One region of the Cupriavidus necator N-1 genome, then DNA from elsewhere that is predicted to be linked to it. Evidence: predicted binding sites of a transcription regulator. Region 1 holds the regulator's gene; the other holds the start of a gene.
The links. The regulator sigma-54, encoded in region 1, starts transcription at its own class of promoters, with help from an activator protein. The targets are predictions, from matches to a motif close to TGGCANGNAANCTGCTTT.
Positions count from the first base shown of each region.

Region 1 (15,466 bases):
CTGTTTCTCGGCGCGCAGCTCGGCCGCCATCAGCGCGGCCGCTTCATAGTCCGGGCGCAGCCGCAGCGCCTGGTCGAGCGCGGCGAGCGCGCCCGGCTCGTCGCCGGCGACTTCCCTGGCGCGCGCCAGGGCCAGCTGCGTTTCAGGCAGCTTGGTGTCATTCTTGGTCAGGTCCTGCAGCAGTGTGGCCGCGCCGGCCGGATCGCTGGTGCGCGACAGCTGCTGCTGCAGCTGCAGGATGGCCTCGCCGCGATGGGTGGCCGGCACCGCCGCCAGCTGTTGCTGCAGCAGGGGCCGGGCATCGTCCCAGCGGCCGTTGAGCACCAGCAGCGTCGACAGCACCTGATTTGCGGCGGGTGAAGTCGGCGAAATCTCCTTCCACAGGCGCGCCGAGTCCAGCGCCTGCTGCGGGATGCGCGCATTGAAGGCGATCTCGGTGGCGCGCTGCGCGAAGCGCGGGTCGCGGGTCTGCCGGGCCAGTTCCATGTAGGTCCGGTAGGCCGGGCCGACCAGGCCCCGCTGCATGGAAATCTCCGCGGCCAGCACCATATAGACGATGTCGTCGGTCAGCTCCAGCGACGGCAGCGCGCTGCGTGCCGGCTTGCTGGCGGCGGCGGGGCGCTCGCTTTCGGCCGCGGCCAGCTGCAGTGCCGATGGCAATGGCATGGCGCCCGCGGGCGGCGCGGCATGGCTGGCGCCGGCGGCCAGGGCCAGCAATGCCGAGGCGGCCAGCGCACGCGCATGGCGGCGCGGCGCCTGGAAAAACCGGGCCAGGGCGCCAGCCGTGCGCGCTGTGCGGGGAACGGCGCCTGGAAAAGCGATCGGGAGGCCGCCCGCGGTGGCTTGCAACGTGGAGTCCGGCATCAGGTCCGGCATGAGGTCCGACATGTAGTGATTGCTCCGGCGCGCGCTGGCGAAGGATGGGAGAAAACGCATTGATGAGGCCATTGTAGCCTGCCGCTACAATGCGCTGCTTGGCGCCGCGGGCCGGTGCCCACAGGCGCCGCAGGAGTTTTGAGCGGTAACCAACGGAGAGGTTCGATGCCAGAATTGCCCGAGGTCGAAGTGACCCGGCGCGGCTTGCTGCCGCATGTGGTGGGGCGGCGCATCGCCGCGGTCACGGTGCGCCACCGCGGCCTGCGCTGGCCGGTCGATCCGGAACTGGAAATGCGGCTGGCCCAGCGCGTGGTGCGCCGGATCGAGCGCCGCGGCAAATACCTGCTGCTGGAATGCGTGAGCGAGGCGGCGGGCGAGTCGGCCGGCTGGCTGCTGGTCCACCTGGGCATGACCGGCACGCTGCGGGTGCTGCCCGATGCGCCGCCGCCTGGCGCGCACGACCACCTGGACCTGTTGCTGGCCCCCGCGCCCGGCGCCGCGCTGGGCACCCAACCGGGCACCATCGTGCTGCGCTTTCGCGATCCGCGTCGCTTCGGCGCCATCCTGTGGAGCACGCTGCCCGAGGCCGAACTGCCGTCGCATCCGCTGCTGCGCACGCTCGGCATCGAGCCCTTCGATCCTGCCTTCGACGGCGCCTGGCTGCACCGCCACACGCGCGGGCGCAGCGCCGCCATTAAGACCGTGCTGCTGGCCGGTGGCATCGTGGTGGGCGTCGGTAATATCTATGCGTCCGAGAGTCTGTTCCGCGCCGGCATCCGCCCGACCACCCCGGCCGGGCGCCTGAGCCGCGCGCGCTGCGACCGCCTGGCGCAGGCGGTGCGCGAGACCCTGGCGCAGGCGATCGAGCGCGGGGGCAGCACGCTGCGCGACTTTGTCGGCAGCGACGGCGCCAGCGGCTATTTCCAGCTTGATTGCCTGGTCTACGACCGCGCCGGCCAGCCGTGCCGCGTCTGCGCCACGCCGGTGCGCCAGATCGTGCAGGGCCAGCGTTCCACCTTCTACTGCCCGAACTGCCAGCACTGAGCCCTGGCGGCAGCCGCCCGGGCAGGCGCCGTGTGGCGCACAATGCGCGCCGCCGGCGATTGTCGATGGGTCGGCGCAACACTCCTTGTGCAAGCCATGACCGAGGGACGTGAATTCCACAAAACCGCTGTGGAAACCTGTATCGTGTGTGCAGTCATAAAAAGTTACAAAATGGCCCGACTGCTTGCAGGGTAGACAGTGGTCGGGCCGGCATTGCGCGAACACGGGCGCAGCGCGAAAGCGGCGTGCCCCGAGGTAAAACCAAGTCAGCCGAACAGCTCCATGACAACGCTCGCCCATCAATTCGAACAATACGGCGCCTGGAGAACCGGGGTCCTCCAGTCACTGGCCGAATTCCAGTCCTGGCTGCAGCAGCACGACCTGTACGACGCCCAGGCCGATGACCGCGTGCAGCGCATCCAGAGCGTGCTGCGCAGCGACCGCCTCAAGGTCGCCTTTATTGCCGAGTTCTCGCGCGGCAAGAGCGAGCTGATCAACGCCATCTTCTTTGCCGACTACGGGCGCCGCATCCTGCCGTCGTCGGCGGGGCGCACCACGATGTGCCCGACCGAGCTGCGCTATGACGAGGCCGAGCCGCCGTGCATCCGGCTGCTGCCGATCGAGACACGCCTGCAGGAGGCCTCTACCGCTGACTTCCTGGAGGCCGGCACCTCGGCTTCGCACTGGCATTCGGTGCCGCTGGACCCGTCTTCGCCCGAGGGCATGCTGGCTGCGTTCCAGCACGTGGTGCAGACCGTGCGCGTGCCGCCCGCGCAGGCCGAGGCGCTGGGCCTGTACCACGAGAACGATCCCGATGCCGCCTACGCGGTCGATGCCGAGGGCATGGTCGAGATCTCGCGCTGGCGCCACGCCGTCATCAATTTCCCGCATCCGCTGCTGCGCCAGGGCCTGGTGATCCTGGACACGCCGGGCCTGAATGCGATCGGCACCGAGCCCGAGCTGACGCTGCGGCTGATCCCCGACGCCCATGTGGTGGTGTTCGTGCTGGCCGCCGATGCGGGTGTCACCAAGAGCGACCTGGAGCTGTGGCGCAGCCATGTCGGCGCCGGCCACCGGCGCGGCTGCCTGGCGGTGCTCAACAAGATCGACGGGCTGTGGGATCCGCTGCGCGAGCCGGGCGAGATCGCGCAGGAGATTGCGCGGCAGGTGTCCACCACCGGGCAGGTGCTGGGTATCGAGCAGTCGCGCGTCTATCCGGTATCGGCGCAGAAAGGCCTGGTGGCCAAGGTCACGCACGACGACGAGCTGCTGGCGCGCAGCGGCCTGCCCGAGTTCGAGCACGTGCTGTCCGACCAGCTGATCCCGCGCCGGCGCGAGATCGTTTCAGACCAGGCGCACCGCCTGGTGCAGGACATGGCGCGCGCCGCGCAGCAGCTGCTGCAGACCCGCCGCCGCGATATCGTCGAGCAGCTGTTCGAGCTGCGCGGCCTGCGCGGCAAGAACCACGCGATGGTCAAGCACATGCTGATGCGCGTGCAGGGCGAGAAGGAAGAGTTCGAGCAGAGCATCAGCAAGTTCCAGGCGCTGCGCCTGGTCTTCGGCCGCCACAGTGCCGACATCATCAAGAGCCTGCAGCTGCGCGACGTGCGCCTCACCATGCGCAGCGCGCGCGAGCAGATGAAAGAGCGCTTCTTCTCGCGCGGCCTGCGCGAAGACATGGACGCGCTGTTCGCGCAGCTGACCAGGCTGGTGACCGATGCCGACAACAAGATCAGCCAGCTGCACCAGCTGATCGAAAGCATGTACCGGCGCTTCAACGCCGAGCACGGCTTCACGCTGCCCGCGCCGATGCAGTTCACTGCCGAGCGCTACGTGGCCGAGCTTGAGGAAACGCTGCGCCTGGTGCATGCGCACTTCGGCACGGTCAGCATGCTGACGCGCTCGCGCCCGCAGCTGGTGCAGAGCGCCTTCAGCACCATGGCCAGCCGCGTGCTGGAGAACTTCCGCGACCTGAACCGCGATATCGAGGTCTGGCTCAAGTCGGTGATGACGCCGCTGGAGGCGCAGGTGCGCGAGCACCAGAAGCAGCTGCGCCGGCGCGTCGATTCGATCGAGCGCATCCACGAGGCCACCGACACGCTGGAAAGCCGCATTGCCGAGCTCGAGGAAGTGCTCAACGGCCTGGACGAGCGCAGCGGCCGTATCGAGGGCTACGCGCAGCGGCTGCTGCGGCCGACGGCCGCCGCCGACAGCGCGAGCCTTGCGGTGGCGTAGCCAGATCCTGAAGCCGGTATATCATGTGGCGCCGCACTGAGCGGCGCCATTTACTTTGGTGCGCCGCCGTGCCCCCGCGCTTCAGAACGTTTCACCCAGATGCCCCGCAAACCAGCCCCCCGTGCCGTTCCCGCCATCCCCGACGATATCCGCGTGCCGCCCGACTTCGGCGCCCGCGTGGTCGACTGGCAGCGCCAGCATGGCCGGCACGACCTGCCGTGGCAGAACACGCGCGACCCGTACCGCATCTGGCTGTCGGAGATCATGCTGCAGCAGACCCAGGTGAGCGCGGTGATCGACTACTTCCAGCGCTTTGTCTCGCAGCTGCCCACGGTGCAGGCACTGGCGGCGGCGCCTGCCGACCAGGTCATGGCGCTATGGGCGGGGCTGGGCTACTACTCGCGCGCGCGCAACCTGCACCGCTGCGCCATGCAGGTGGTGAGCGAGCACGGTGGCCGTTTCCCGACCGATCCCGCGCTGCTGGCCACGTTGCCCGGCATCGGCCGCTCCACCGCCGCGGCGATCGCCGCGTTCAGCGCCGGCGTGCGCTCGCCGATCCTGGACGGCAACGTCAAGCGCGTGTTCGCGCGCTGCTTCGGCATCCACGGCCATCCGGGCGAGCGCGTGGTGGAAACGCGCATGTGGCAGCTGGCCGAGCTGGCCTTGCCGGCGGCAGGCCCGCGCCAGGCCGAGGACATGATCGCCTATACGCAAGGGCTGATGGACCTGGGCGCCACGGTATGCTCGCGCGGCAAGCCGGCCTGCCTGGCCGATGCCGGCGCGTGCCCGCTGTCGGCCGACTGCGTGGCGCGCCGCGACGGTCTCACCGGCGTGCTGCCCACGCCCAAGCCGCGCGCGGCCATCCCCGAGCGCAGCACGGTGATGCTGCTGGTGCGGCGCCAGCGCGAAGTGCTGCTGCGCCTGCGCCCCGGCAGCGGCATCTGGGGCGGGCTGTGGAGCCTGCCTGAGATGCCGGTCGACAGCGTGCCCTTCGACGCGGAAGTCGCCGAGGCGGCGGCGCTCGACTATGCCAGAGCCTTCGGCAAGCCCGCGCGCGCCGCGCTGACCGGCGAGCTGACCCATGTGTTCACGCACTTCCGCCTGCTGATCCGTGCCATCCGGGTCGATGTGAGTGCGGACGGCGCAAGCCTGATGGCGCAGGACAGCGCCGCGGAAGCCGCGCAGCGCTGGATCTCGCTTGACGATCTCGATGCGGTGGGGACGCCCGCGCCGGTGCGCAGGCTGCTGGAGGACCAGGCGCGCGGCGGGCTGTTCTGAAGTCTGGGGTTGGGGATCCGCGCCTAGAGCATGTGGTTCTGGCGCATGTAGCGGTGCACGATCTCGATGCGCATGCCGGCATCGGGCAGCGCCATCAGCATCTGCTTGGCCTTGAGCGGCACCGGCAGCAACTCACACAGCCGGTTGGCGACCCAGCTCGGGTCGTCCCACAGGTAGGGCTCGTCGAACGGCAGCCGGTCAGGGTGCTCGGCGTGCAGCCGCGTGACAATGCGCCGCAGCGCATCCAGGCATTCGCCCAGCAGCTCCAGCTTGCAGTCGATGATGTCGGGGGGCAGCACCTCGGCGCGGGCGACCAGCAGGCCGTCGTCGCGGGTGTCATGGCTGACGATATGGAAGCGCTCGCGGCCGCGCGCGCGGATCAGCAGCACGCCCAGCTGCTCCATGTTGCAGTCGACGATTTCCGCCAGGCAGCCGACCAGCTCGGGCACGGTAGGCTGGTCCGGCCGGGCCACTTCCTCGCCGCTTTCGATCAGGCAAACGCCAAAGGGTGTGTTGTCGCGCAAGCAGTTGCGCACCATGTCGACATAGCGCGCCTCGAACACGCGCAATGGCAGCCGTCCACCGGGAAACAGCACGGTGTGCAACGGGAACAGCGGCAGGTTGTCGAGCGTCCGTGGCGGAACTTCTGATCCCGTGGGACGGTAGAGGTCGGTCGAGGACATGCAGTGCCAGCTTGGGTATCGCGCAGCAATGGGCCAGCCGGCCAACGCGGTGCGCAGATGCCAGTGATGCCAGTGGGCAGTCCCGCCTGCGTCAGCCCGCCGGTGCGAGCTCTCGGTGTCTCACCAGCACATTACCATGCGCCCGGAAGTAGTTGGCAAGCCTTTCCGTAATATAGACCGAGCGATGCTGCCCGCCGGTGCAGCCGATCGCAACGGTCAGGTAGCTGCGGTTGTCGGCAATGAAGCTTGGCAGCCACTTTTCCACATAGGCGCGGATATCCTCGGCCATTGCCAGCACCATTGGCTGGGCCTGCAGGAAGTCGATCACCGGCGTGTCACGCCCCGTCAGCGGGCGCAAGGCCAGGTCGTAATAGGGGTTGGGCAGCGAGCGCACGTCGAACACCATGTCCGCATCGCTGGGCACGCCATGCTTGAAGCCGAACGACTCGAACAGCAGCGTCAGCCGCTGGCTGTCGTCGCGGATCAGCTCCTTGATCCAGCTGCGCAGCGTATTGGTGCGCACATTGCTGGTGTCGATGCGGTGCGCGGCCTCGGCCAGCGGGCTCAGCAGCGCGCGCTCCATCTCGATCGCTTCCATCAGCGCGGTGTCGTTGAAGGCCGGTTCAACGCCAGGGCCCGGCATGCCGTCGGTACGCACCGACAGCGGGTGGCGGCGGCGCGTCTCGGAATAGCGCTGCACCAGTGCGTCGGTGCTGGCGGTCAGGAACACCACCTCGACCTGGTGCTCCGCGGCCAGCGCGCGCACGGTGTCGGGCAGCTGGTCGAGCGACTCGCGGCTGCGGATGTCAGTGGCGACGCCCAGGTGCGTATAGCCCTGGCTGTCGAGGTAGCGGGTCAGTTCCGGGATGAACTGAGCCGGCAGGTTGTCCACGCAGTAGTAGCCTGCGTCTTCGAGCACGTTCAGTGCGACGGACTTGCCGGAACCGGATATGCCGGTGATGAGGATGATGCGCATAGCAACTGAAGCATAGCATCACGTGATGAAGGCGTCATGACACCACGCACAAAGCAAGCATGGCGAACCTCGCGGTTCGCCATGCTTTTGCCGTCAGTTTGCGGCGCTGGGTGCGGCTCAGGCTGCCTTGGACAGGCATTCCTTCATGTAGGCCTTGTATTCGTCGCCCTTCTTGCCCTTGCCCGACTTGCTGCAGGAAGCCATTTTCTCCTGCTGGGTCTTGGACGCGCCCTTGGACAGGCATTCCTTCATGAACGCCTTGCGTTCGTCGCCCTTCTTGCCGGCGGCTTGCGTATTGCAGGCCTTCATCTTGTCCTGCTGGGCGTTGGCTGCGGGCTTGTCCGGGGTAGCCGGGGTGGCGGGCGTGGCAGGCATGGCCGGCGTTGCCGGTGCGGTGGCCGCTGGCTTGGCTGGCGTGGCGGGGGTTGCCGGCGTGGCCGTGGTCTGTGCAAAAGCGCTGGCGGCGATCATCGGGGTGACCAGCGCGCACATCGCGATCAGTTTCTTCATGCTTGCTCTCCTGGGTGTGGAAAACTTCATGGCCGCGCGCCATTGCCGGCGTTGCAGCTTCCGTAACGGGCGCGATGCCCATTACAGCACAAAACGGAGCATGCCTGAAGCACGTTGACGTTCTGCGTCAACGCCGTTGTAAGCAAATGAAAACGCTGGGGCTCAGAGCAGGCGGCCCTGGCCGCGCGAAACCGCATCGGCCTGCATCGCGGCGCGCTGCCGGTCCATGAAGTCGCGCAGCGTATCGATGCCGCGCAGGCGCAGGATGGTGTTGCGCACCGCGGCCTCGACCAGCACGGCCAGGTTGCGCCCGGCCGCCACCTGGATCTTGACCATGTGGATCGGCAGGCCCAGCACGTCCAGGTATTGCGAATCGAGCGGCAGCCGCTCGAACTCGCCGTCGTTGCGGCGCACCAACTGCACCACCAGTTTGATCTTCATCTTCCGCCGCACCGCGGTCTCACCGAAGATGGTCTTGATGTCGAGCAGGCCCAGGCCGCGCACTTCAAGCAGGTTCTGCAGCAGCGGCGGGCAGCGGCCTTCGATAAAATCCGGCCCCAGGCGCACGAAGTCCACGGCATCGTCGGCCACCAGCCCGTGGCCGCGCGAGATCAGTTCCAGGCCCAGTTCGCTCTTGCCCAGGCCCGATTCGCCCATGATCAGCACGCCCATGCCCAGGATGTCGAGGAAGACCCCGTGCATGGTCACGCGCGGCGCGGAGATGCGCGACAGGTACAGGCGCAAGTGGTCGATCACCGCGGCCGACGACACCGGCGTGGTGAACAGCGGCGTGGACGAGCGCGTGCAGCGCAGTTCCAGGTCGGGCGGCGGCTCCATGCCGTCGGCGATCACCAGGAAGGGCGGCTCCAACAGGATCAGCTCGCCCATCTGGCGCTTGCGGGTCTCATCGTCCAGCCGCTGGTAATAAGTGATTTCGGGCTTGCCGAGCACCTGGATGCGGTTGGGGTGGATCAGGTTCAGGTGGCCCACCAGGTCGGCGGCGGAGGTGGCTTCGCGGGCGAACTCCACGTCGAAGGCGCGGTCCGCGCCTTCCAGGCCGGCCACCCACGAGAGTTTGATGTCGGCTGCGTTGTCGTCGAAGATGGACTGGGAGGTGACGCCGGTGAGTTCCATGCGGTATGACTGGTGGGGCGGTTTGCGAAGCGCCTGGCGCCTGCCCGGTCTGGTGCCGGCCCGCCTGGGGGATCAGGGGATCAGGGATGCCATGCGATCAGCAGCTGATGGACGGCATCGGGCGTCGGCAGCGTGGCCAGTCCTTCGCGCATGTCGCGGTCGGAAAGCAGTTGCGCGATTTCTGACAGGATTTCCAGGTGCTGCTGCGTAGCCTGTTCGGGCACCAGCAGGAAGATCAGCAGCGATACCGGCTTGCCATCCGGCGATTCGAACGGAATCGGCTCGGCCAGGCGCATGAAGGCGGCCAGCGGCTGCTTCAGGCCCTTGATGCGGCCGTGCGGGATCGCCACGCCGGCGCCCAGGCCGGTGGATCCCAGCGACTCGCGCGCGAACAGGTTGTCCGTCACGATGGCGCGCGCCACACCATGGTTGTTCTCGAAGAGGAGCCCGGCCTGCTCGAACACACGCTTCTTGCTGGTGACGCTGACGTCCAGGGTGATGTTGCCGGGTGGCAGCAATTTGGCCAAACGATTCATGGGCGATGCGCAGGATTTCAGTTAGCGGGCAGATCGTTCCGCGGGGCAGTGGGCTGGCTCCGGGCTGCCGTTGGCCTGGCCGGAGGCGTCCGGCCCATTATAGAGCAGCGACTACCCCCGTATTGTGCAGCGCAGCGGGGCAAGCCGGTGCAGAACGATACATGGTGATGCAATCGTGCCTCCGGGCCGGGAGCCGGCGCACCGATGCGGGGCGCGGCCAGGATTCCCTCTCTTTGTATGGCGCAGCATACACCTTGGCGCTGCGCTTGCGAACACTCTTGCCCATTCGGGTGAAAAGCGTTGGCTCCGGCGCCACAGCCGGGCCGCACCGCCAGTGCGGGCGCGGCATGCCGGCGGCAACCCGGAACGCAAGGGCGCAAAAAAGCCGCGCTTCGTGGCGCGGCTTGCCTGTTCAATCCTGATTCAGCAGCCCGCTGCGGGGCTGCCGGGCACGGTCATTGCTGCATTTGCGCTGCGGCCATCTGGTACTTGACCGCTTCGCGGTCGTGGCCTTGCACGCGATCCTTGTAGCGGATCACCTGACGGTCCAGCTTGTCGACGAGTGCGTCGATCGCTGCATATAGGTCTTCGTGATGCGCCTCGACAAAGATGTCCTTGCCCTTGAGATGTAGATTAATTTCCGCGTACTGACGCCGGTCCTTTTCCTTGTGGTTGTCGACAGAGAGCAGCACGCTAACGCCAATGACCTGATCGAAATGCCTGACGATTCGCTCCAGCTTCGTTTCCACGTACTCACGCAGAGGGGGCGTGATGTCCAGGTGGTGTCCACTGATCTTGAAGTTCATAGCGCTTCTCCTTCTGAAAGAGCCTCACCAGGCAGGCGGTGGGCTCGGCTACAAAGACTTGCGGAGATTGACTGCGGGGATCTTCAGGGCTTCGCGATACTTGGCAACAGTGCGGCGCGCAACAACAAAGCCTTGCTCACCCAGCAGTTCGGCAATGCGACTGTCGGAAAGGGGATTCCTCGGGTCTTCGGCTCCTATCAGTTGCTTGATCAAGGCGCGGATGGCCGTTGATGAAGCCGCGCCACCGGTTTCGGTGGACACGTGGCTGCCGAAGAAGTACTTCAGTTCGAAAGTACCCATCGGCGTTGCCATGTATTTATTGGTCGTCACCCGGGAGATGGTTGACTCGTGTAAACCCAGTGTATCGGCAATCTCCCGCAAAACCAAGGGGCGCATGGCGATTTCGCCGTGACTGAAAAAGTTCTTTTGACGCTCGACAATGGCCTGCGAGACACGCAGGATTGTGTCGAACCTTTGCTGGATGTTCTTGATCAGCCAGCGCGCCTCTTGCAGCTTTTGCTGCAGTCCGGCCGTGCCGGACTCACCCTTCGCGCCACGCAGGATTTGGGCATACATATCGTTGATGCGCAGCCTCGGCATCACATCCGGATTGAGCTGCGCGATCCAGCCGCCGCCACCCTTGCGCACGAACACGTCCGGCACCACGAAATCCGCTTCCGGGCGGCTGTACGCATGGCCGGGGTAGGGCGCCAGCGAGCGGATCAGTTCGTGTGCGGACTTCAGTGCCACTTCATCTACCTGCAGCGCCTTCTTCAGCCGCGTGTAGTCGCGTACTGCGAGCAACTCCAGGTGATTGCTAACGATGTTCAGCGCCAGTTCGCGTTGCGGGTGCGTCAGGCGTCGCAACTGCAGGGCCAGGCACTCGGCGGCGTTGCGCGCACCCACGCCGGGCGGGTCGAAACTCTGCAGCAGCGTGAGGATGGCGTGGACTTCGTCGATCTCGAACTCGAGTTCTTCCGGCAACTCCGTGCAGATCTCCTCAAGCGATGCGCTCAGGTAGCCATCGTCGTCGAGCGATTCGATCAGGAAGATGGCCAGGCCTTTGTCGCGCGCCGAGATCTTCAGCGGCGTGAGCTGCTCCATCAGGTACTCGCGCAGCGTGGGCTCGGCCTCGCGCAGCTGCATCGGCGTTTTTTCATCCTCGTCGCCCTGGGGGCGGCGGGCAAAGTCGTCCAGGCTCCAGTCGCCGCTGCCGTAGTCGTCGCCGTTGCCGCTGTCGCCATAGCTGTCGTCGTCACCCGCGCCGTCGGCGCGAGCCTCGCCATTGCCCTGGGGCTCAGCCGGGGCGGGCGCCGGTGCGCTCTGCAGGTTGACCGAGCCGTCGGCCGCCACGCGCAGCGGGCTTTCGATCCAGTCGTTCTCGCGCTCGAGCAGCGGGTTTTCCGTCAGCGCCTGTTCGACCTCTTGCTGCAGTTCCAGCGTGGAGAGCTGCAGCAGCCGGATCGACTGCTGCAGTTGCGGGGTCAGGGCCAGATGCTGGGAAAGACGGAGCTGTAGCGACGGTTTCATGCGAGCTATTCTATGCGCATCTTTCCGTTGTTGGAACGGAAATTGCTATCGCTTATGCGGTCCGATCGCCGCTGGCTGTGGGAGGGCCCACGCGCACCCGCGAAGAGGCCTGCCGCTCGCGGGCAGGCCGTTAAGTCACATGCGGAAGTTCTCGCCCAGGTAGACGCGCCGCACTGCATCATTGGCGATGATTTCCTCGGGCTGGCCCGCGGCCAGCACCGTGCCTTCGCTGATGATGTAGGCGTGGTCGCAGATGCCGAGCGTCTCGCGCACGTTGTGGTCGGTGATCAGCACGCCGATATTGCGTGCCTTGAGGAAACTGACGATGCGTTGGATCTCGCCCACGGCGATCGGGTCCACGCCGGCGAAGGGTTCGTCCAGCAGGATGAAGCGCGGCGACGACGCCAGCGCGCGCGCGATTTCCACACGGCGGCGCTCGCCGCCCGACAGCGACAGCGCCGGGTTGTTGCGCAGGTGCGCGATCTGCAGGTCGTCGAGCAGCGAATCCAGGCGGCGCTCGATCTCGGTCTTGGGCAGCGGCTTGCCGTTGCTCACCTGAAGCTCCAGCACCGCGCGGATGTTCTCTTCGACGTTGAGCTTGCGGAACACCGAGGCTTCCTGCGGCAGGTACGACAGCCCCATGCGCGCGCGCTCGTGGATCGGCAGGCCGCTGATGTGGTCGCCGTCGAGCACGATATCGCCTTCGTCCAGCGCCACCAGGCCCACGATCATGTAGAACGAGGTGGTCTTGCCCGCGCCGTTAGGCCCGAGCAGGCCGACCACCTCGCCGCTCTTCACGTCGAGCGAGACGTCCTTGACCACCGTGCGCGAGCCATAGCGCTTCTTCAGGTGGCGCACGACCAGCGTGCTGCCGCCGGGAAGGACGGTGGAGGCTTCGACGGAAGGCTTGTCGGCGATGGTTGCGGTATCGGTCATTGGCACGGTCTGGCGTTCAGGCGTTTCTGGCGCGGGCAGGCAAGCCGGCGCCAGGCGTCAGGGTTTGTTGGCAGGCGCGGGCGCCGTCTTCAGGTCCAGCGGCGAGCCGCCATTGCCCGTGGCGCCGGCCTTCTGGTCCTGGCGCGGCGACAGCACCGCGCGCACGCGACCGGACGGATTGGCGGCCGCGGCGTCGCCACTGCCGCCGCCGGCGGCCGTGTAGAACTCCTTGCGGCTGTCGTAGGTCAGCACCGCGCCGCGGATCTCATCGACCTGCTTGGCGCCCTGCAGGCGCGCCATGCGGGCATTGCCGATCAGCTTGGAGTACTCCTGCTTGCCGTCGTACTCGATGCGGTCGCCCCAGCCGTCGATGTATTCGTCGACGCCTTCGCGCTTCTGGCGGATGTAGGCCTGCTTGCCCGGCTTGGCGGTGGCTACCGCGAACTGGTAGCCCTCGGGGTCGGTGCGCAGTTCGGCCGCGTCGGACTTCAGGATCATGGTGCCCTTGGTTAGCACCACGTTGCCGGTCAGCGTATAGATCTGCTTGACGTCGTCGTAGCTGGCGTTGTCCGCCTCCAGCACCATCGGCTTGTCGCGGTCCGCGCGCTCGGCCAGGGCGGGCTGGGCCAGCAGGCCGAAGGCCATGGCCAGGGCGAGCAGAGCCGGGGCGGTGCGTCGACGGGACGATGTCGTCAGGGAAGCAGTCATGTTGGCAGGGGTTGCTTGAGGGCGTCTGGGTACGTTGGTGCGGGTTGGTGCGGCCCCCGGGCCGGGGCTCAGGACCCCGGCGCGCGGCCTGGGGACGGCCCGGTGATGATGGTGCCGCGTACATTGCCGAGCAATTGTACTTCGCGCGTGACGTTGTTGAAGATCAGGCCGTTGGCGGTCATCACCGACGGGCCGCGCGTCAGCTTGACTGGCTTGTCGGTCTTGACGATGTCGTCATTGATCAGCAGCTGGAAATAACTGGATGCGGCGGTCAGCTGCGGGTCCTTGGACACGTCCACGCCCTGCTGGCGCATGACGAAGCCGTTGCCGTACAGGTCGATCACCGAGCCCTCGGCGTTCATGCGGCCCATATCGGCGCGGGCGGTGACCGGCGGGCGGTCCGGCTCGTACGCGCGCATGGCGGGCCGGGTCACTTCGTAGGTCTGGTCGTCCTCGAAATGGACCATGCGCTCGCCGGTGAAGCGGATCTTGGTGCTGCCGTCCGGCGCCAGCTCGGTGGCCGAGAAGCGGTCCATGAAGTAATCAGGCTCATGCTTCTTGGTGCTTTGCGCGGCCAGGTCTTCCTTGGGGGAGTTGATCTGGACCAGCCAGAACGTGCTGCCCGCCACGAAGGCCATCAGCAGCAGCGGCAGCAGCCGCATGACGATGCCGCTGAGGGAGGCGAGGAGTGCCTGCATGGTGTCCTTGGCGTTGTGCCGGTTGTGCCGGGCCCGCGCCCGCTCAGATGACCTTGGCGCGGGTCAGGTCGTGGATATGCAGCGCGCCGGTCAGGCGGCCGTCGTCGTCCACCACCAGCAGCTGGTTGATGCGGTTGGCTTCCATCACCTGCACCGCCTCGACGGCGAGCTGGTTCTCGTTGACCACGTGCGGGTTGTGGTGCATGACCTCGCCGATGGGCACGGTCTTCCAGTCGCGCGGGGTTTCCAGCAGGCGGCGCAGGTCGCCGTCGGTGAAGACGCCGATGGCGTGTCCGTCCGGATCCACCACGGCGGTCATGGCCATGCCCTTGCGGGTGATTTCCATCAGCGCCTGGGCCAGCGGCGTGTTCTCACGCACCTCGGGCACGGCGTTGCCGGTGCGCATCACGTCGCGCACATGGGTCAGAAGCTTGCGCCCGAGCGCGCCGCCGGGGTGCGAGCGGGCGAAGTCTTCCTCGCCAAAGCCGCGCGCATCCAGCACCGCCACTGCCAGCGCATCGCCGAGCGCCAGCGCCGCGGTGGTGCTGGCCGTCGGCGCCAGGTTCAGCGGGCAGGCTTCTTTCTCGACCGCCGCGTCCAGGTGGACGTCGGCCAGCTTGGCCAGGTTGGAGTCGGGGTTGCCGGTGACCGAGATCAGCCGCGCGCCGATGCGCTTGACAATCGGGATGATCGACAGCAGCTCGCCGGTCTCGCCAGAATTGGAGAAGGCGATCAGCACGTCGTCGCGCGTGACCATGCCCAGGTCGCCGTGGCTGGCTTCGGCCGGGTGCACAAAGAACGCCGGCGTGCCGGTAGAGGCCAGCGTGGCCGCAACCTTGCGTCCGATATGGCCGGACTTGCCAATGCCCGAGACGACCACGCGCCCGGTGCATTGCAGGATCAGCAGCACGGCACGGGCAAAGTCGCCGTTCAGGCGTCCGGAAAGTGCGGAAACCGCATCGGCTTCGGTCTGGAGAGTGTCGCGGGCGAGTCTGAGTGCTCGATCCGCATCGAAATTGGCTATCATGGCGACGAAGTATACCAACGAATGCGATGGCGCCTGGCCCGACCCATGGCGCACGTCGTGCTTGCCGTGCTCGCCGTATTTTGCCGGCAGGGTGCCCGTGCCGGGTCGGACGCGCGCCTGGCCGGTCACCCAGACCGCCTGATGCATTCTCCGCTGGAACTGACCCTGGTGCTGCTGGCCGCCGCCGTCTTCGGCGTGGTCGCATTCCGCATGCTGCAGCTGCCACCGATGCTGGGCTACCTGGCCGTTGGCATCCTGATCGGCCCGCATGCGCTGGGGCTGGCCAGCGACACCGCGCAGACCAAGTACCTAGCCGAATTCGGCGTGGTCTTCCTGATGTTCTCGATCGGGCTGGAGTTCAACCTGACCAAGCTGCGCTCGATGAAGCGGCTGGTGTTCGGCCTGGGCGGCTCGCAGGTGGTGCTGTCGATGCTGGCGGTGGTGCCGGCCAGCTGGGCTTTCAACTGGCTGTTCCCGCTGTCCTGGCAG
Region 1 is NC_015726.1:386,603-402,068, forward strand. It holds gene CNE_RS01930 (tetratricopeptide repeat protein) at 1-888, opposite strand, end outside; gene mutM (bifunctional DNA-formamidopyrimidine glycosylase/DNA-(apurinic or apyrimidinic site) lyase) at 1,042-1,920, shown strand; gene CNE_RS01940 (dynamin family protein) at 2,203-4,155, shown strand; gene mutY (A/G-specific adenine glycosylase) at 4,255-5,433, shown strand; gene CNE_RS01950 (LON peptidase substrate-binding domain-containing protein) at 5,457-6,116, opposite strand; gene rapZ (RNase adapter RapZ) at 6,208-7,092, opposite strand; gene CNE_RS01960 (PsiF family protein) at 7,210-7,602, opposite strand; gene hprK (HPr(Ser) kinase/phosphatase) at 7,765-8,736, opposite strand; gene ptsN (PTS IIA-like nitrogen regulatory protein PtsN) at 8,817-9,272, opposite strand; gene hpf (ribosome hibernation-promoting factor, HPF/YfiA family) at 9,728-10,078, opposite strand; gene CNE_RS01980 (RNA polymerase factor sigma-54) at 10,127-11,608, opposite strand; gene lptB (LPS export ABC transporter ATP-binding protein) at 11,744-12,544, opposite strand; gene lptA (lipopolysaccharide transport periplasmic protein LptA) at 12,602-13,252, opposite strand; gene lptC (LPS export ABC transporter periplasmic protein LptC) at 13,321-13,950, opposite strand; gene CNE_RS02000 (KpsF/GutQ family sugar-phosphate isomerase) at 13,994-14,977, opposite strand; gene CNE_RS02005 (monovalent cation:proton antiporter-2 (CPA2) family protein) at 15,119-15,466, shown strand, end outside.

Region 2 (15,466 bases), on a different replicon from region 1:
CCAGCGTGGGCAGGGTCTCGGTGTTGGGCGTGGCAAAGTTGAAGGCGCTGGTCAGGTCGCCGCAGATGGCACGACGGTAGGCACTGATCTGCGGCTCCATCACGCCGAAGCGCGCCTCCAGGAAGCGCAGCACCGAGGTGTGGTCGAATACTTCAGAGTTGACCCAGCCGCCGCGGCTCCACGGCGACACCACCCACATCGGCACGCGCGGGCCGGGGCCGAAGGGCTTGCCGTCCTGCGGCGGCTGCTTGGCCGTGGCGGGCTGGAAGTTGAAGTACTCGTACGCCATCTGCGCGTCGTCGAGGGTCGACTTGCCGGCTAGCGTACCGTCCAGGTTGCGCGACGGCGCGGTCGGCGGCGGGCTGTGGTCGAAGAAGCCGTCGTTCTCGTCGAAGTTAATCAGCAGCACGGTCTTGCTCCAGACCTCGGGCGATGCCGTCAGCGCGTCCAGGATGGCCTGCACGTACCAGCCGCCCTTGGCCGGGCTGGACGGGCCGGGGTGCTCGCTGAACTCGGCCGGCGGGATGATCCACGACACCTCAGGGAGCTTGCCGTTGAGCACGTCGTCACGCAGCGACTGCAGGAAGCCGCCGTCGGGCATGGTGTTGCAGAAGCCCTTGGCCAGCGGGCTGTACTGGTCGTCGATGTCCGGGTTGTAGGGCGGGTTGACGCCGGTGCCGGCGGTGTTGGAGAGCTTGCGCCCGACGGGCATCTTCTCCATCTCTGCGCGCCAGTGCCGGAAGCTCATCATCTGGTTGCAGCCATAGTTGTCCGGCACGTTCTGGTAGACCTTCCAGCCCACGCCGGCGGCCTGCAGGCGGTCGGCGTAGGTCTTCCAGGTCCAGCCTTCGGTGGAGGGGCCCACATCCGCGCCCGCGTTGAACTCGTTAATCATCACCGCGACGTTGTCGCCGGTGGGACCATTGCTGCCGGTCCAGTAGAACAGGCGGTTGGGGATGGTGCCGGTGTGCATCGCGCAGTGGTAGGCATCGCACAACGTGAAGGCGTCAGCCAGCGCGCGCTGGAACGGGATCTCGGCGTCATCGTAGTAGCCCATCGACAGCGTCTTCTTGGCCACCGGCCAGCGGTCCATGCGGCCGTGGTCCCACGCGGCCTGCGCATCGGGCCAGGTGTGCGGCGTGCCGCCGGCACGCTGCGCGTTGCCCTGGGTTTCGTCGAGATGGTAGGGCGTCAGGAGATTGCCGTTGGCATCGGTCTGGTAGAACGCGTTCTTGCCATTGGGCAATGGGATCGCGAAGCGGTCACCGTAGCCGCGCACGCCCTTGAAGGTGCCGAAGTAGTTGTCGAACGAGCGGTTCTCCAGCATCACCATCACGACGTGCTTGACGTCCTGGATGGTACCGGTGGCGTTGTTGGCCTCGATGGCGAGCGCGCGGCGGATGCTGGGCGGAAAGCTGGCCAGCACCGCGGCGGCGGCGCCGGTGCCGAGGCTGGTCTTCAGGAACTGTCTTTTTGACGGGTTGAAGGTCATGGCTGTGGCTGGGTCGGTCTGTCGCTGGATCGAAAAAGGGCCCGCATCACGGGGCGCAACGCGTGGTGCAGGTGCCGGGCCGGTCAGGCTTGCCTGGCTGGTCCGGCTTGTTGCCATTGGCGGCGGTGGGCTGGAGGGTGCTGCCGCTCGCGCCCGGCGAGTCGTCGCCGCCGCAGGCGGTAAGCATCAGTGCGAGGGTGAGGGTGCCGGCCGCCAGCCATGGCCGGGCGGAACGCGACAGCAATGAAGGTCTCATTTGTGCATGCCCTGTAGTCGTTGAGGGGGATAACGATTGCCGAGCCCATGCGCCGACATCGGATGCAGGCCCATGGACTTCCGCCGCGCGGACGACAAGTGCGGGGAACTGGCCGGTTCGGGTGCGCTTGGCCTTGGCTTGTCGTGACAGTGAGCGATTGTTGATTGGTCAAATGTCAGATGTTTGACATAAAACACATTTGGCGATTTGGTTTTGTAACCAAAAGTGTCGCGCTGGCAGAGTTGGCAATTGCTGGCTGGCCCCGCCCACTCTCAGTCAAGCTGGCGTGCGTGGGGCCCCATCGTGTGCACACAACGGGCATCAATGAATACGCATGGCAGGGTAGAATCACGCCATCCCCGTCCTCTGCACGCCGCCGCAGTCCATGTCCGAAGAAAAGAAGAGCCTGTCCGAAACCATCCGCGCCGCGATCGAGCAGGAGATTCTTTCCGGAAAGCTCCCCAGCGGCGCCCAGCTGGAAGAGCAGCAGCTGCTGGCGCGCTTTGGCGTGTCGCGCACGCCGGTGCGCGAGGCGCTGATCCAGCTGGAGTCGGCCGGCCTGGTGGACCTGGTGCCGCGCCAGGGCGCGATCGTGTCGTCGATCTCGCTGCGCGAGTACGTGGCGATGAACGAGATCCTGGTGCAGCTGGAGGCGCTGGCGGCGCGGCTGGCCGCGCGCCGCATCAGTGCGGCGCAGCGCACGGCGATGCAGGCCGCGTTCGATGACTGCCGCGCGGCCGCGGAGCGTGCCGATTCCGATCGCTACCGCGAGGCCAACGACGCCTTCCATGAAGTCATCTACGCGGCCTGCTGCAATGACATCCTGTCGCGGCAGATCCGCACCATGCGCGCGCGCATGCGCGGCATGCGCGACCTGCGCTTCGAGAAGCCGGCTCGCATCCTGGCCTCGCTGGCCGAGCATGAGGCGGTGATGGGCGCGATCGTGCGCGGCAACGAGGACGACGCCGCAGCGGCGATGGTCCGACATATCGCCACAGGGGGCGACGTCTACGCGGACATGATTGCTTCCATGCCCGGCGACGAGGCCGGCGGCAAGCGCGGCCGGCGTTAGCCCATGGCGCTGGCTCAGTCCAGCTTGACGCCGGCCTGCTCGATCCGCGTCACGGCCGACTTGCCGTCTGCCGCGGCCCATTTGCCGAACTCCGCGGGCGACGCCGAGGTGGAGACCTCGCTGCCATTGGAGGCGAGCTTCGCGCGCAGCTGCGGATCGGCCATCACCTTGGCAGTGGCGGCAAAGAGCTTGTCGCGGATGCCGTCGGGCAGCCCGGCCGGCCCGTACAGCCCGAACCAGAAGGTGAAATCAAAACCCGGCAGCCCCATCTCCGCCAGCGCCGGCAGGCCCGGCGCCACCGCCGACGGCTTGGGCGTGGTCACGCCGATCATCTTCACCACACCCTGCGTGCCCATCGGCAACACCGACGCCGCCGTGCCAAACGACAACTCCACCTCGCCCGCGGCCACGGCCTGCAGCGCCGGTGCGCCGCCCTTGTAGGGCACGTGTGTCATCTTGACTCCGGTGGCTTTCTCGAACTGCAGCCCGGCGAGATGCGGCGAGCCGCCGATGCCGGAGGACGAGTAGTTGAACTTGCCTTGCTGCGCGCGCGCCTTGGCCACCAGGGTCTTGATGTCGCTGACGTTCAGGTTCTTGTTGACGGCCAGGATCAGTGGCGACACGGTCAGCCGCGTCACCGGGGTGAAGTCGGTCGCCTTGTAGCGGGCCTTGTAGAGCTGCTGGTCGATGCCATACAGCGTGGACGTGGCCAGGCCCAGGGTGTAGCCGTCAGGGACCGCCTGCGCCAGTGCCGCGGAGGCCAGCGTGCTGCCGGCGCCGGGCTTGTTGTCCACCAGCACGGTCTGGCCAAGCTCCTTTGACAGAGCCTCGCCGAACACGCGCGAGACATAGTCGGCCGCGCCCGCCGGCGTGTAGCCCACCAGCAGCCGGATCGGCCGGGTCGGGTAGTCCTGCGCAGCGGCCATGCCGGGCAACGCAGCCAGGGTGGCAAGAGCGGCGCCGATCGCGGCGCGCCCGAGAGTGTGTTTCATCGCTGTCTCCTTTGTGTTCTCGTTATCGCTATTGCGTGTCCTGGCCGCTGGCGCTCAGGACGCCACCTTGGCTTTGCGCAGGGCCGCGACGCCGGCTTCGTCATAGCCAAGCCCGCGCAGGATCTCGTCGGTGTGCTCGCCGGGATCGGGTGCGGCGCGGGCAAAGCGCTCGGGGTGCGGCGCCGCCGACAGGTTGATCGGCGAGCGCAGCAGTTCCAGTGGCCCCAGCGCCGGGTGCTCGGCGGGCCGGGTCATGCGCAGGTGGCGCACCTGCGCGTCCTCAAAGGCCTGGCCGATATCGAACACCGGCCCGCACGGCACGCCGGCGGCATTCAGGCGCGAAGTCAGTTCGGCCGCGCTGAAGGCGGCGGTGCACCGGTTGATGGCCTCGTCCAGCCGGTGGCGCTCGGCGGCACGGCCCGTGGCGGTCTGGAACGCGGGATCGTCCAGCAGCCAGCCGGCCTCGACGGTGCGGCAGAAGTTGGTCCACATGCGGTCGGTGCTGGCGGCGATATTGACCACGCCGTCGCGGCAGCGGTAGGTGCCCATCGGCACCAGCGTCGGGTGCGCATTGCCCTGCTGCGTCGGCACTTCGCCGTCAACGGTGTAGCGCGTGGCCTGGAAGTCCAGCTTGTTGAGCATGCCCTCGATCAGCGAGGTATGGACCCATTGCCCGCGGCCGGTGCGCGCGCGGTGCAGCAGCGCCAGCAGGATGCCCTGGCCCAGGAACATGCCCGCGGTGGTGTCGGAGATGGCAATGCCCACGCGCAGCGGGCCTTTGCCGGGCTCGCCGGTGACCGAACTCAGCCCCGACATGCCCTGCACGATCTGGTCCAGTCCCGGGCGCTCGCAATAGGGCCCGTCCTGGCCGAAGCCCGAGATGCTGGCCAGGATCACGCGCGGATTGATCGCGCTCAGGCGCTCGTAGGTCAGCCCCAGCCGCTCCTTGACCACCGAGCGGAAGTTTTCCACCACCACATCCGACCGGCGCACCAGGCGCGCCAGCACCTCGGCGCCCTGCGGCGTCTTCAGGTCCAGGCACAGGCTGCGCTTGTTGCGATGCAGGTTCTGCTCGTCCGAGCCGCGCCGCCGCCCGGTGACGGAACCGCGGTCCTGCGGCGGGGGCGGTTCCACGCGGATCACGTCGGCGCCCCAGTCCGACAGCAGGCGCACCGCCGCCGGGCCGGCGCGGGCGATGGACAGGTCCAGCACGGTGATGCCGGACAGCGGCAGGTCCGCGGGCGGGGCGTGGGGTCCGGCGGCTTCGGTGCCGGGAGGCAAAGACGTCATGGCAGTTCCTTGGCGATGGAATGGCCTTGAGTATACAAATAACTGTAATATGAATACGTATACGGAGTTTCCACGATGCGAAGTGCGACGGGATGGCGTAGGCTGCGAGGGCATTCATACGGATTTGCGTCACATTTCTCCTATGAAAATGCTATTTGAGTCATATGGAATAGGCGGGTCGGCGTCGAGGCTGCCAGTTCCAACCGTGTTCGCGCCTGACCGGCGCCCATGTTTTGAGGGTTTGTATGCTGACTGATTCTGTCTGTATTAACAGGGTGGGCGGACCTGAGGTGCTGGAGTCCTGCCAGGTCACGGTGCCGCCGCCCGGTCCCGGCGAACTGCAGCTGTGCCAGTCGGCCATCGGCCTGAATTTCGCGGACATCTACCAGCGCAAGGGCGCGCATGGACCCTACACCGCGGCGCCGTTCCCGGTCACGCTGGGCTCGGTTGGCGCCGGCAAGGTGACCGCGGTTGGTCCCGGCGTAGAAGGGTTCGAGGTTGGCCAGCGCGTCGCCTGTATGCATCCCGGCGCCTATCAGGTGACGCGCAACGTGCCAGCCGGCCGGGTCGTGCCTTTGCCTGACGCGATCCCGGAAGAGGTGGCCGGCGCCACGCTGCTGCGCGGACTGACGGCCGAGTACCTGCTGCGCCGGCTCTATGCAGTGCAGTCGGGCGACGCCGTGCTGGTGCACGCCGCGGCCGGGGGCATGGGCGTGCTGCTGTCGCAGTGGGCGCGCGCGCTCGGCGCGACCGTGATCGGCACCGTGGGCAGCGAGGCCAAGCGCGCGGTGGCGCTGGAACATGGCTGCCACCATGTCATCAACTACCGCGAGGCGGACTTCGTGGCCGAAGTGCAGGCGCTGACCGGCGGCGAGGGCGTGGCGGTGGTCTACGACGCCGTGGGCAAGGACGTGTTCGTGCCGTCGCTGCAATGCCTGCGGCCGTGCGGCATGGCGATCAACTACGGCACCGCGTCGGGCGACGTGGAGGCCTTCGACCTGCAACTGCTGCACGCGCGCTCGCTGATCGTGTCGCGGCCGACGCTGCGCACCTATATCGCCAGCCCGCAGGCGCTGGCCAATGCCGCGGCCACGCTGTTCGCCGCGGTCGCGGGCGGGCAGCTGCGGCTGGAGGTCAACCACCGCTACCCGCTGGCCGCCGTGCGCGACGCGCACCGTGACCTGGAGGGCCGGGCCACCACGGGCTCGGCTGTGCTGATTCCCTGAACCCGGCGAGCGCAAGATGAAACGCCGTCGCGCCCCGCAGGCCGGTGCCCAATGATCCCTACCTGGAGTAATCCCGATGCAGACTGATGGTTCCCTTCCTTCGCTCGACATTGCCGGTCATGTCGCCACGATCACGCTGCGCCGCCCGGAGGTGGCCAACCGCCTCGGGCCGGATGACCTGGCCGAGCTACAACGGCATGTCGATGCCGTGAACGACAGCGACCTGCGCGTGCTGCGCCTGCGCGGCACCGGCAAGTACTTCTGCAGCGGCTTCGATATCGGCAGGCTCGCGGCCGGGCAGCGCGGTGCCGGCTTCGAGACCCTGGTCAACGCGGTGGAAGATTGCCGCGCGGTGACCATTGCCGAGATCCACGGCGGCGTCTATGGCGGCGGCACGGACCTGGCGCTGGCGTGCGATTTCCGGCTTGGCACCGCCGCGGTGGACATGTTCATGCCCGCGGCGCGGCTGGGGCTGCATTTCTACCAGCGCGGCATGGAGCGCTATATCAGCCGGCTGGGCCTGAACCACGCCAAGCACCTGTTCCTGACTGCGGAGCGCATCGACGCCGACGAGATGCTCCGCCGCGGCTTCCTGACCGAGCTGCTGCCGGCCGAGCGCCTGCGCGAGCGCGCCGACCAGCTCAGCGACACGGTGGCCGGGCTGGCACCGCTGGCGGTGCAAGGCATGAAACGGCACCTGAACGCGATCGGGCGCGGCACGCTGGATACCGAGGCGCTGGCTGGCGACATCAGCCGGGCTACCCAGTCGCAGGACATCCGCGAAGGCGCGCTGGCCTGGAAGGAAAAGCGCAGGCCGCAGTTCACCGGCACCTGATGCAGCTTACTGTCTCTGCCGCATCACCCATTCCACCACCCGCGCCAGGAACGGTGACGTGTCGCCTTCGCGATAGCTCATGATGACCGGCGACACGAAGCCCGGCGCGTCGATCGGGCAGTAGCGCACGTCGTCGCGATGCAGCCGCTGGATCGACGCTGGCACCAGCGTGATGCCTATGCCGGCCGCCACCAGCCCCAGCGCGGTCTGCAGTTCGTTGGCCTCCTGCGCCACACGCAATTGCAGGCCCTGCGCGCGGAACAGCGACAGCAGGTGGTCGGCATAGCTGGGCCGCGGCCGGGCCGGGTAAAGAATGAACGGCTGCGCCGCCAGCGCCTGTGGCGTCAGCGCCTTGCGGCGGGGCGCGGGCAGGCGTGCGGGCAGCGCTGCCACCAGTGGCTCGGCCATCACCACCTGCTGGCGGATGGCGGGATCATTCAGCGCGATGCGGCCGAAGCCCAGGTCGATGCGGCCGGCCTTGAGCGCCTCGATCTGCTCGACGGTGATCATCTCTGCCAGTCCTACCTCTACCTGCTGGTCGTGCCGGTCTGATTCACGCAGTTCGCGGATCAGTTCCGGCAGCACGCCATACAGCACCGACGGCACGAAGCCGATGCCGAACCAGCGCTTGTCCTGCCGCCCGATGCGGCGCGTGCCTTCGATGGTTTCTTCCAGCCGCTGCGTCAGCTGGGTGGACTGCTCCAGCAGGAAGCGGCCCGCCTCGGTCAGCCGCAGCCCGCGGCCGACGCGGTCGAACAGTGCCACGCCCACTTCCTCTTCCAACTGGCGGATCTGGCGCGACAGCGGCGGCTGCGCCATATGCAGCCGCTCGGCGGCGCGGGTGACGTTGAGTTCCTGGGCCACGACCTGGAAATAACGCAGGTGCCGGAGTTCCATTGGTGTCCTGCTCCCATACCTGTAGGGTATCGATTGAGACATCATCGGTCTTGGACGCCGGCAAAGTCAAGCCGCATACTTGACTTCAATTATCAATTTGCATCGACAAGGTATGACCACGACTATCACTTCAGTGGAAGCCATCCTGGTGGACCTGCCCACCATCCGGGCACACCAGCTGGCCATGGCCACCATGCAGCAGCAGACGCTGGTGATCGTGCGGCTGCGCTGCAGCGACGGCGTGGAGGGCATCGGCGAGGCCACCACCATCGGCGGCCTGTCCTATGGCGACGAAAGCCCGGAAGGCATCAAGCTGACCATCGACACCTACCTGGCGCCTGCGCTGGCTGGCCAGGATGCCACCAACGTGCATGGCGCGATGGCGCGGCTGGGCAAGGTCGCGCGCGGCAACCGCTTCGCCAAGTCCGCGCTGGAGACCGCGTTGCTGGATGCGCAGGGCAAGCGCCTGGGCGTGCCGCTGGCCACGCTGCTGGGGGGCGCGGTGCGGTCGACACTGCCGGTGCTGTGGACGCTTGCCAGCGGCGACACCGCCCGCGACATTGCCGAGGCCGAGCAACTGCTGGCCGAGCGCCGCCACCATACCTTCAAGCTGAAGATCGGCCGGCGCAGCGTGCGCGACGACGTGGCCCACGTGGCCGCGATCAAGCGCGCGCTGGGCGACCGGGCGCGCGTCACCGTCGACGTCAACCAGGCCTGGAACGAGGCCGACGCCGCCACCGGCATCGCCATGCTGGAAGCCGCGGGCATCGACCTGATCGAGCAGCCGACTCCGCGCGAGCAGCGCATGGCGCTGGCCCGGCTGGCCGCGCGCTTCGTGGTGCCGATCATGGCCGATGAAGCGGTGTGCGGCCCGGAAGACGCGATGGAACTGGCGCGCATCGGCGGCGCCGACGTGTTCGCGCTGAAGATCGCCAAGGCCGGCGGCATCTTCGGCATGCTGCGCACTGCCGCGGTGGGCGACGCCGCCGGCATCGCGCTGTACGGCGGCACCATGCTGGAGGGCAGCGTCGGCACCATTGCCGCGGCGCATGGCTTCTGCACGCTGCCGCAGCTGGCCTGGGGCACCGAGCTGTTCGGACCGCTGCTGCTCAAGGACGATATCGTGCAGCAGCGCCCCGAGTACCGCGACTTCAGCCTGCACCTGCCCGAAGGCCCCGGCCTGGGGCTGGCGCTGGACGAAGACAAGCTGGCGCACTACAGGCGCGGCTGAACTGGCAGGCAACTTCCCCGCATGACATGCCATATGCGCGGGGCGCATCAAGCAGTGAGGAGACTATGAAAACGTTATTCCAGCGGCTGGCAAGCACCGGCCGCGCAGGGGCGCTGGCACTGGCTGCCGGCCTGTCGTTCGCCGCGCCGACCGCGCACGCGGCCTATCCCGACCATCCGATCCGCTGGATCGTGCCGTTCCCCGCGGGCGGTGCCATGGACAACATCGCGCGCACGCTGGGCGAAGACATGTCGCGCACGCTGGGCCAGGCCATCGTGGTCGAGAACCGGCCGGGCGCCGGCGGCAATATCGGCGCCGAACTGGTGGCGCGCGCGCCCGCCGACGGCTACACGCTGATCATCGTCGCCAACGGCATGGCCGTGAACCCGGCGCTGTACGGCCGGCTGAGCTACGACCCGGTCAAGGACTTCGCGCCGGTGTCGCTGCTGGCGGTGGTGCCCAACGTGCTGGTGGCCAGCAAGGCGCGGCGCCAGGAAAGCACCGTCAAGGATGTGGTGGCGCACGCCAAGGCGGCGCCGGGCAAGTACACCTATGCCTCCGCGGGCAACGGCACCTCGATCCACCTGGCGGGCGAGCTGTTCACCTCGATGGCTGGCGTCGACATGCTGCATATCCCCTACAAGGGCAGCGGCCCGGCGATGACGGACCTGCTGGGCGGCCAGGTCGACTACATGTTCGACAGCATCACCTCGGCCAGGCCGCATATCGAATCGGGCAAGCTGACGGCGATCGCGGTCACCACCAGCAAGCGCTCCAGTGCGCTGCCCAATGTGCCGACGGTGGCCGAAGCCGGCCTGCCGGGCTATGAACTGTCGCCGTGGTTCGCGGCCTTCGTGCCGGCGAAGACGCCGCAGCCGGTCATCGACACGCTCAACCGCGCCATGCTCGAGGCGCTGCGCAAGCCTGCGGTGCAGAAGCGGCTGGCGCAAATCGGCGCCGAGCCGATCGGCAGTTCGCCGGCGGTGCTGCGCGAGCACCTGGCGAAGGAAACCGAGAAGTGGGGTGTGCTGATCCGCCAGCGGGGTATCCGGGCGGATTGAGCGGCCTGGACCAGCGCGGTTCATAGGGGGAGTCCCCCCGAGATGCTCCGGGGGAATGTCATTACCCTGCCCCCCGTCTCCCTGGCACATAATGTGCGTAAGATGCCAGCCGAAAGGCACACTCGAGCGGATCACCCGCCGGCACTGAGGGGAGACAATGAGCAGTTCAACCGACAAGTTCTCGGCCACCATGCGCGATGGCCTGGCCGATCTTGCCCGCCGCCTGCGCTTTGCCATGGAGGAGGGCGCGATCTGGCTGGACGAGCAGCGCATGATCCTGATCCATACCGCCGCCCTGGGCGCGCTGCGCAAGGAACTGGTGGACACCCTGGGCATGGAGCGCGCGCGCGGCCTGTTCACCCGCATGGGCTTCCATTCGGGCATGCGCGATGCGGAGGTCGCGCGCAAGCTGCGCGCCGGCCACAGCGACTTCGGCCAGCTGGAGATCGGGCCCTGCCTGCATACCATCGAGGGGGTGGTGCGGGTCACGCCGGTCAAGGTCGACATCGATATCGCCGCCGGCATCTACGATGGCGAGTTCCTGTGGGAAGACTCCTTCGAGGGCGACGTCCACCGCCAGCTGTTCGGCATCGTCGACGAGCCTGCCTGCTGGATGCAGATCGGCTACGCCACCGGCTACACCTCGGCGCTGATGGGGCGCACCATCCTGTACCGCGAGGTCGAGTGCATCGCCTGCGGGCACCCGCACTGCCGCATCATCGGCAAGCCGGTGGAAGCCTGGGAAGACGGCGCGCAGGCACTGGCGCTGTACCAGCCCGATCCCGTGATCGAAACCATCATCGCCCTGCAGAGCGAGGTCGAGCACCTGCGCGCGCTGCAGGGCACCCCGGCCACGCCGGCCGACCTGGTCGGCACCTCGCCAGGCTTTCGCGCCGCCTGGAGCCTGCTGCAACGCGCCGCGGCCAGCAACGTGACGGTGCTGCTGCTGGGCGAGACCGGCGTGGGCAAGGAGCGGTTCGCGCAGGCATTGCACAGCGTGAGCGGGCGTGCCGACAAGCCCTTCATTGCCGTGAACTGCGCGGCGATTCCCGACGAGCTGATTGAGTCCGAGCTGTTCGGCGTGGAAAAGGGCGCCTTCACCGGCGCCAGCCAGTCGCGCCCCGGGCGCTTCGAGCGCGCGCACGGCGGCACCCTGTTCCTGGACGAGCTGGGCGAACTCTCCGCCTCGGCCCAGTCCAAGCTGCTGCGCGTGCTGCAGGAAGGCGAGGTCGAGCGCGTGGGCGGCACCGGCACGCGCAAGGTGGACGTGCGGCTGGTGGCCGCCACCAATGTCGACCTGGCCGAAGCCGTGAAGCAGGGCACTTTCCGCAAGGACCTGTACTACCGCCTCAATGTCTATCCGGTCACGATCCCGCCGCTGCGCGAGCGCCTGGACGATATCCGGCCGCTGGCCGAGCGCTTCGTGGCCCGCTACGGCGCGCGCCACGGCAAGCGCATCGTCGGCATCACCGACCGCGCGCTGGCCGAGCTGCGCCACTATGACTGGCCCGGCAACGTGCGCGAACTGGAGAACGTGATCGAGCGCGGCGTGATCCTGGCCAGCCAGGGCGGCCAGATCACCGCCGACCACCTGTTCCTGCCAGGCACCGTGGCACCGGTGGTGGATACCGCGCCGCGGCTGGGGGCGGGCGGCACCTTGCCAGACCTGCGCGAAGCCGCGGTCCATGCGCTGCTGGACCAGATGTCCGAGCAGCAGCTGGCGCTGGGCGAAGTCGAGACCGTGCTGATGGAGGCGGCCATGCAGCGCGCCGACGGCAATATGAGCCAGGCGGCGCGGTTGCTGGGTATTACGCGGCCGCAGCTGGCGTATCGGTGGAAGATGCGCGGCACGCGCGGGGGTAACGGCCACGGCAACGGTAACTGAGGCCGCTTCCAGGCTTCAAATGCCGAGGGTGTGCTCCCCTCTCGCGCAAGCGGGAGAGGGGAGCACACTCGCGTAGATCAAGCGCGTTCACACGATCCCCTGCGCCACCCATCTCCTCCGCTTCTCCCGGCCCCTCGCATTTCTCCACTTGATCATTTGATGCAGCCCCTCCGGGCCGCGCATCGGCCCGAAGTTGCCCGATGCTGCACCGCGCCAACGATTTTTCCCTGTCAGATCAAGTCTTCTCAACTAGGTTGCCCACGCACGCTGCTGCGCCGCAGGGCAATCCCATCCGCATCTGCTCGCTGCCCGCAAACGCCCGCCCGGCGCGGCTTTTGATCATTTGATCAAGGCCTGCGCGCAGCTTCATCAATTCATCGATGCGTTTCGCGCGGACCTTTCCGGGTTAACGCGCACGCTCGCCACCGCCAATTCCCCGCAACCCTTGTCCCACAACGCTTCGCGCTCGCTGGCACGGTCTTCGCAATAAGGCCTGCGTCCAGCCAACGCAATGGAGCGCGCCATGAACACCCCGTCGGTTCCCCTGTTCGAAGCCACGCCGCGCTATGTGCGGGTCGAGGGCCGCACCCCAGAAGGGTTTGTGCAGTTCGCCTTCAGCGTGGCCGACCCCGAGCTCAACGTCGAACTGATCATGCCGGAGCCGATGTTCGAAGCCTTCTGCTGCGTCAACCGCGTGCGCTTCCTGCCCCCGCTGGAAGCAGCGCCGCAGCCGCAAGCCGACGACTGACGCCGCAGCCACCGCATCACAAAGAGAGAAGGGATACAGGAGACCAAACGATGCAAGTCGATATCAAGACCCAGCAGATCCAGCCGCTGCGCCAGACCTACGGCCATGTCGCGCGCCGCTTCGGCGACAAGCCGGCGTCGCGCTACCAGGAGGCGACCTACGACGTGCAGTCGGAGGTGAACTTCCACTACCGCCCCACCTGGGACCCCGGCTTCGAGCTGTATGACAAGCGCCGCACGGCGATCGTGATGCAGGACTGGTACGCGCTGAAGGACCCGCGCCAGTTCTACTACGGCGCCTACGTTACCGCGCGCGGGCGCCAGCAGGATGCAACGGAGAAGAGCTTTGCCTTTGTCGAGAAGCGCGGGCTGCTGCAGGCGCTGCCGGCCGAATGGCAGGAACGCCTGGCCACAGGCCTGCTGCCGCTGCGCCATGTGGAGTGGGGCGCCAACATGAACAACTTCTACTGCGCCGACTATGGCTGGGGCACGGCCATCACGCAGGCCTGCACCTATTGCGCGATGGACCGCCTGGGTATCGCCCAATACCTGTCGCGCATCGGCATGCTGCTGGACGGCAATACCGGCGTGGCGCTGGAGCGGGCCAGGGTGGCGTGGCTGGAGAGCGCCGCATGGCAGCCGCTGCGCCGCTTTGTCGAGCATACCTTTGTCACCGAGGACTGGTTCGAGACCTTCGTCGCCCAGAACCTGGTGCTCGACGGGCTGCTCTACCCGCTGGTCTACCAGCATGCCGACGCGGTGATCGCGCGCGCCTGCGGCACCGGGCTGGCGGTGCTGACCGAATTCATGAACGACTGGCGCGACGAGCACGCACGCTGGGTCGATGCCGTGATCCAGGCCGCCGCGGCCGAGTCCGAGGCCAACCGCGTGCTGCTGTCTGGCTGGGCGCGCGCCGCCTGCGCCGAGGTGGCGCAGGCGCTGGTGCCGGTGGCCGATGCGCTCACCGGCGAGGACGGCGCGCAGATGGTGGCGCTGTGCCGCGAGCAGTTCGAAGTCCGCCTGGGCAAGCTCGGCCTGGCTGCCTGATCCGCCCACAACGAACCCCACGGAGACACGCCATGTCAGCCACCCCTGCCAACGTCTACATCGCGCTGCAGAACAACGACGACACCCGACCCATCATCGACGCCATCACCGAGGCCAACCCGCATGCGGTGGTGTCGCAGTTTCCCGCCATGGTCAAGATTGACGCCCCCGGCCACCTGACCATCGTGCGCGAACTGGTGGCCGGCAAGCTCGGCCGCGACTGGGACCTGCAGGAGATCCACCTGAACCTCATCTCGCTGTGCGGAAACATCGACGAAGACGAAGACGCCTTCACGCTGCGCTGGAATGCCTGACACCGCAGCGGCACACAGAACATCACGGAGACATCATGGACGCACGCAAGAAGCTCAACCTGCGCGAGAAGTACGCCTCGATGACGCGGGACCTGGCCTGGGAAACGACCTACGAGCCGATGGACAAGGTCTTCCCGTTCGACAAGTACGAGGGCATCCGCATCCACGACTGGGACAAATGGGAAGACCCGTTCCGCATGACCATGGATGCCTACTGGAAATACCAGTCGGAGAAGGAGCGCAAGCTGTACGCGATCATCGACTCGTTCGTGCAGAACAACGGCCACCTGAACGTATCCGATCCGCGCTACCTGAACGCGCTGCGGCTGTTCCTGACCGGCGTGACGCCGCTGGAATACGCTGCCCACCGCGGCTACGCGCACCTGGGCCGGCATTTCCGCGGCGCCGGCGCGCGCGTGGCGGCGCAGATGCAGTCGGTCGACGAACTGCGCCACGCCCAGACCCAGCTGCACACGCTGTCGGTCTACAACAAGTACTTCCACGGCTTTGGCGAATGGCGCCATATGCACGACCGGGTCTGGTACCTGTCGGTGCCCAAGTCCTACTTCGAGGACGCGATGAGCGCGGGGCCGTTCGAGTTCATCACCGCGATCTCGTTCTCGTTCGAGTATGTGCTGACCAACCTGCTGTTCATGCCGTTCATGTCGGGCGCCGCCTACAACGGCGACATGGCCACGGTGACCTTCGGCTTCTCCGCACAGTCCGACGAGTCGCGCCACATGACGCTGGGCCTGGAAGTGGTCAAGTTCCTGTGCGAGCAGGACCCCGGCAATATCCCGATCCTGCAGAAGTGGCTGGACAAGTGGTTCTGGCGCGGCTTCCGCCTGCTCACGCTGGTCGGCATGATGATGGACTACATGCTGCCCAAGCGCGTGATGTCGTGGGCCGAGGCCTGGGAGATGTACTTCGAGCAGGCGGGCGGGGCGCTGTTCAAGGACCTGGAGCGCTACGGCCTGCGCATGCCCAAGTACCACGAAGTGGCCACCAAGACCAAGGACCGCATCACGCACGAGGCCTGGGCCACCTTCTACAACTACGCGGGCGCGGCCGGCTTCCACACCTGGGTGCCCAAGGCGGACGAGATGGCGTGGCTGGCCGAG
Region 2 is NC_015723.1:506,738-522,203, forward strand. It holds gene CNE_RS20415 (phosphocholine-specific phospholipase C) at 1-1,492, opposite strand, end outside; gene CNE_RS20420 (hypothetical protein) at 1,539-1,736, opposite strand; gene CNE_RS20425 (GntR family transcriptional regulator) at 2,134-2,820, shown strand; gene CNE_RS20430 (Bug family tripartite tricarboxylate transporter substrate binding protein) at 2,835-3,812, opposite strand; gene CNE_RS20435 (CaiB/BaiF CoA transferase family protein) at 3,867-5,102, opposite strand; gene CNE_RS20440 (quinone oxidoreductase family protein) at 5,348-6,328, shown strand; gene CNE_RS20445 (enoyl-CoA hydratase/isomerase family protein) at 6,405-7,163, shown strand; gene CNE_RS20450 (LysR family transcriptional regulator) at 7,170-8,060, opposite strand; gene CNE_RS20455 (muconate/chloromuconate family cycloisomerase) at 8,173-9,291, shown strand; gene CNE_RS20460 (tripartite tricarboxylate transporter substrate binding protein) at 9,357-10,352, shown strand; gene poxR (phenol degradation transcriptional regulator PoxR) at 10,510-12,237, shown strand; gene CNE_RS20470 (phenol hydroxylase subunit) at 12,761-12,985, shown strand; gene CNE_RS20475 (aromatic/alkene monooxygenase hydroxylase subunit beta) at 13,036-14,031, shown strand; gene CNE_RS20480 (MmoB/DmpM family protein) at 14,064-14,345, shown strand; gene CNE_RS20485 (aromatic/alkene/methane monooxygenase hydroxylase/oxygenase subunit alpha) at 14,381-15,466, shown strand, end outside.
Region 2: a site for sigma-54 is predicted at 12,708-12,725, ahead of CNE_RS20470 (phenol hydroxylase subunit). Genes of this name have one in related genera too.